2 regions of the Qipengyuania gelatinilytica genome follow, and region 2 is predicted to be linked to the other one. Evidence: predicted binding sites of a transcription regulator. Region 2 holds the regulator's gene; the other holds the start of a gene.
What was found. The regulator LexA, encoded in region 2, represses DNA repair genes until DNA is damaged. The targets are predictions, from matches to a motif close to GTTCCNCNCTTGTTCT.

Region 1 (2,395 bases), 180 kb from region 2:
AGGCCGTCGAATTGAAGCGCGGCGATGTCGAGGCGTTCAAGCGTGACCTGTCGCGCGGTGGCCGCAAATGAGGATCATCGCTGGCGATTGGCGCGGACGGAAGCTCATCGCACCCAAAGGAGACAGCACCAGGCCAACAGCCGACCGCACGCGCGAAACCCTGTTCAACATGCTGAGCAGCCGCCTCGGCAGCTTTGAAGGCCTGTCGGTGACGGATCTGTTCGCCGGATCGGGCGCGCTGGGACTGGAAGCCCTCTCGCGTGGCGCGGCGCAATGCCTCTTTGTTGAGCAGGATGCCGAGGCTGTCAGGGCGATCAAGGCCAATATCGCCTCGCTCGATGCGCGAACGCGCACTCAGGTCCAGCAAGGCTCGGTCATGAGCCTCGGCCCGGCCAAGGCGCCACACGACCTTATCCTGCTCGATCCGCCCTATGATACCGGCGCCGGCCAGGTTGCCCTCGACCGGATGACTCGGCTCGGATGGATTGGTCCTGCGACATGGATTGCGCTCGAGACGCACCGGAAAGAGGACATCAAGTTGAAAGCGCTCGAGATCGATGCCGAACGTGTCGTGGGCAAGGCCAAGCTGACACTGCTTCGGCTGAAGGATTGATCGCATGGAAAAGGGGCAGTCCCACCATGGTGGAACCGCCCCCTCCAAGCGTCCGCGCTGGCGAACCAGCTGGGCTGGACATTTAAATCAGTCGTTGGTGTCTGCCGGGCGCGTTGCCGGAAGCGGATGATCGATTTCGCTCGCCGGGCGTCCCGGCCAGTATTCGAGCGGACGCGTGCCGGTCTTGTTCTTTTCCCAGCTGTTGATGCAGCCTTCCTGCTGATCGGGCTTGCACACGGGGAGGTCGCTGGTGTCAGCTACTTCCTGATAGCCGCTAGGCAGCGTCTGGGTCACGGGGTTGCTCACGAAACGCGGTGCGGGCGTCGTAGTCGTGGCGGCCGCGGTGCGGGCCGTCATGCCAGTGGTGCTGGCATTGTTGGTGCCGCTCATCTGCGAGCTAATTTGCTGCCACGCCGTGGCGCGCTGCTCGGGCGTCATCTCGTAGATGCGCACGCGCTGGGGATCGGTCAGCACCCACCAGCCATCGGCCTGTGCCGGTTCGAGCGTCCAGTAATATTCCTGCACGCCGTAGGGCCATGCATCATAGACGACGCGGCGTTCTTCGGGCCAGCTGTCATAGATGACGACCTGGTCTTCGCCGAGTTGGTAGACGGTGACTTCCGCATCCATGTGGTCATCTGCGGCAGCCGGCACGGCGGTAAAGGCCAGCGCTGCGGCGCCAGCAAGAATGATGTGCTTCATTGTTATGTCTCCTGAGAGGCTCATTGCCGATATTACTCTTTTACCCGCGTGATAGTTCCGGTCGGGCATTGCGGGGGGTTGTGTTGCAGCACAGCGTTCCCTAGCTGTTCCGAAGCAATGTCCGACCTTCCCGCCCCCGCCCAATCGCCCGAAAACGGCGAGATTCCGCCCTATGCGGCGCAATTGAATGCGCCGCAGCGCGAGGCTGTGCTGACCACCGAAGGACCGGTGCTGATGCTCGCAGGTGCGGGCACCGGCAAGACGGCGGCACTTACCGCGCGGCTTGCACATCTCATCGCAATGCGCCGGGCGTGGCCGAGCGAAATCCTCTGCGTGACCTTCACCAACAAGGCCGCCCGCGAAATGCGCGAGCGTGTCGGACGGCATATCGGCGATGCGGTCGAAGGAATGCCTTGGCTCGGCACCTTCCATTCGATCGGAGCGCGGATGCTGCGGCGCCACGCCGAACTGGTCGGGCTGCAGAGCAACTACACGATCATCGATACCGACGATCAGCTCAGGCTGCTGAAGCAACTGATCCAGGAAAACGATCTCGACGAGAAACGCTGGCCTGCGCGCCAGCTGGCCGGACTGATCGACCGCTGGAAGAACCGCGGTCTCAACCCGGGCGATCTCGATGCGGTCGAGAACGAAGCCTACGCCAATGGTAAGGGCGCACAGTTCTACAAGCTGTATCAGGACCGCCTGAAGGCGCTGAACGCCTGCGATTTCGGCGATCTGCTGCTACACATGCTGAACATCTTCCGTCAGCATCACGACGTGCTCGCTCAGTACCAGCAGCGCTTCAAGTATATCCTCGTCGACGAGTATCAGGACACCAACCAGGTCCAGTACCTCTGGCTGCGCCTGCTCGCCCAGACCCGCAAGAACATCTGCGTGGTCGGGGATGACGACCAGTCGATCTATTCGTGGCGCGGCGCAGAAGTCGCCAATATCCTCAAGTTCGAAAAGGATTTTCCGGGCGCTGCGGTCATCAAGTTGGAGCAGAATTATCGCTCCACCCCGCAGATCCTTGCAGCGGCCTCGGGCCTCATCAACGCCAATAGCGAACGGCTCGGC
Region 2 (2,395 bases):
TGGTGAAGGCACGGGCAGCTTGCGCCCTGCCGGTCCTTCGGAAGGACTTCATGGTCGATCCGTGGCAGGTCGCCGAAGCACGGGCCATCGGTGCAGATGCAATCCTCATCATCGTCGCTGCTCTTGAAGACGGGGCAATGCGGGACATCGAAGCGGCCGCGCTCGAGTTCGGCATGGACGTCCTGGTCGAAGTGCACGATCGGAGCGAACTTGACCGGGTTCAGGCACTGACGTCACGGCTGATCGGTGTAAACAACCGCAATCTCAAGACCTTCGAAACCGATCTTGCCACGACGGAGGAGCTTGCGCAGCACGCTCCGGACGATGCCTTGCTGGTCGGAGAAAGCGGGATTTTCACCCATGCCGACTGTGTCCGCTTGAGCCAATCGGGCGTGCGTACTTTCCTCGTCGGCGAAAGCCTGATGCGCCAGGATGACGTCGCAGCGGCAACCCGGAGATTGCTCCATGGCTAAGCTCACCCATCTCGACGACAAGGGGGCAGCCCGCATGGTGGATGTCGGGGCGAAAGCAGTCACTGCCCGCACCGCGCTGGCGGAGGGCTACATCCGCATGAACGCGAAGGCGCTCAAGGCTCTCACCGACGGAACCCACCCGAAGGGCGACGCCATCGCCGCCGCCCGCATTGCCGGAATCATGGCCGCGAAGAAGACCGGCGAGCTTATTCCGCTCTGTCACCCCCTCGCCCTGGAAAGCGTAACCGTCGATTTCACAACCGAATCGGACGGGATCAGGGTTCGCAGCGAAGCTTCCCTGACCGGCAAGACTGGTGTCGAAATGGAGGCTATGACGGCAACGAGCATGGCACTCCTCACGCTATACGATATGGGCAAGTCGCTGGATAAAGGGATGCGCATCGAGGCCATCCGCCTCCTTGAGAAGACCGGAGGCAAGTCCGGAACCTGGCGAGCAGCGGACTGAAACGGGAACACCTGTTCTCCCGAACTGCCTCGAAAATGGCGGGATTGCTTGACTTACGAAAATTGGTTGCCTAATTGTTCCACATTCGTTCACAACTTTGTGAACAGGAACATGGGAGTGACCAGATGCTGACTGCCAAGCAGCACGAACTGATCCGCTTTATCCAGGAAAAGCTCGAGGAAACCGGAATCTCACCCTCCTTCGAGGAGATGAAGGAAGCGCTCGACCTCAAGAGCAAGTCGGGCGTCCACCGCCTCATCTCGGCGCTCGAGGAGCGAGGCTTTATTCGCCGGCTTCCCAACAGGGCTCGTGCGCTGGAAATCATCAAGCTTCCCGAAGATTCGGTCACAAGTGCATCGAAGCCCGCACCTGCTGCCAACGATGCAGTTGTCGCCGCCCATTCCGCCAGGCCGACAGCACCGGCACCGGCCAACGATATCATCGATGTTCCGCTGCATGGCCGCATCGCCGCAGGTGCCCCGATCGAAGCAATCGAGGGTCAATCGAGCATGCCGGTTCCGGCTGCCTTGCTCGGCCCCGGCGATCACTACGCGCTCGAGGTTTCCGGCGACTCCATGATCGAGGCGGGTATCTTCGACGGTGACTTCGCCCTTGTGAAACGCGCGGAAACCGCCCGTGACGGCGAGATTGTCGTCGCTCTCGTCGATAACGAGGAAGCGACACTCAAATACCTTCGCAAGGATGGTCCGATGGTCAGGCTCGACCCTGCCAACGGCGCTTACGAGCCGCAGGTTTACGAGGCTGGGCGCGTGAAGGTTCAGGGCAAGTTGGCCGGCTTGCTCCGTCGCTATCACTGATTGTCCGCGACAAAGTTTCACGAGTAATCGGGGCGTCTTGCACAACGCAGGGCGCCCCTTTTTCATATCTAACGGTCGGTGGTCGGCCGCCACCAACCATGTCGCCCCTGACTGTCGACGACTGCATCGAAGCGTTCGTCGGATAGATGGATCGCGAGCCCCCCGCTTTTCTCAAGAAAGCGGCCGTCGGCCTTCATCCACTTCGGCCTGCAGCTACGGGGGAGCCATCTGTCGGCGATGACTATGTCAGCCCTTTCGCAAGCGGCGGCCAGTTGCCGCTCGTCGATGCGGTTGCGCGTCTTTGCCACCAGGACGTGCCAGGTCCGCTCATTGCGCGTGATAGGCAGGCTGCAGAAATCTGCGCTGCAACGCGCGCCTTCCCATTCCGACAGAAGAATCGGGCTGGCCTCGGTACCCGCAAGTTCGACGATATTGTCCCGTGCATAGGACCCTTTGCTTTCGCGCAGCACATGCACCAGGCCGTCTTCGTCGACCACGCCGATGTCGCGTCCGTCCCGCGTCACCAGGATATCTGGCGTGGGTGTGGATAGGAGCATGCCGACGCCAATCAGGGCCGGCACAAATCCCCACAACCGCGACCTTCCCCGCCATAAGGCTATCCAGAGGGCGCCCGCCAG

Region 1: a site for LexA is predicted at 1,411-1,426, ahead of K3136_RS02075 (ATP-dependent helicase). Genes of this name have one in related genera too.

The regions. Positions count from the first base shown of each region.
Region 1 is NZ_CP081294.1:415,747-418,141, forward strand. Features, by position in the region: gene K3136_RS02060 (pseudouridine synthase) at 1-71, shown strand, start outside; gene rsmD (16S rRNA (guanine(966)-N(2))-methyltransferase RsmD) at 68-613, shown strand; gene K3136_RS02070 (hypothetical protein) at 701-1,315, opposite strand; gene K3136_RS02075 (ATP-dependent helicase) at 1,433-2,395, shown strand, end outside.
Region 2 is NZ_CP081294.1:240,470-242,864, reverse strand. Features, by position in the region: gene trpC (indole-3-glycerol phosphate synthase TrpC) at 1-473, shown strand, start outside; gene moaC (cyclic pyranopterin monophosphate synthase MoaC) at 466-939, shown strand; gene lexA (transcriptional repressor LexA) at 1,065-1,757, shown strand; gene K3136_RS01185 (ComEC/Rec2 family competence protein) at 1,826-2,395, opposite strand, start outside.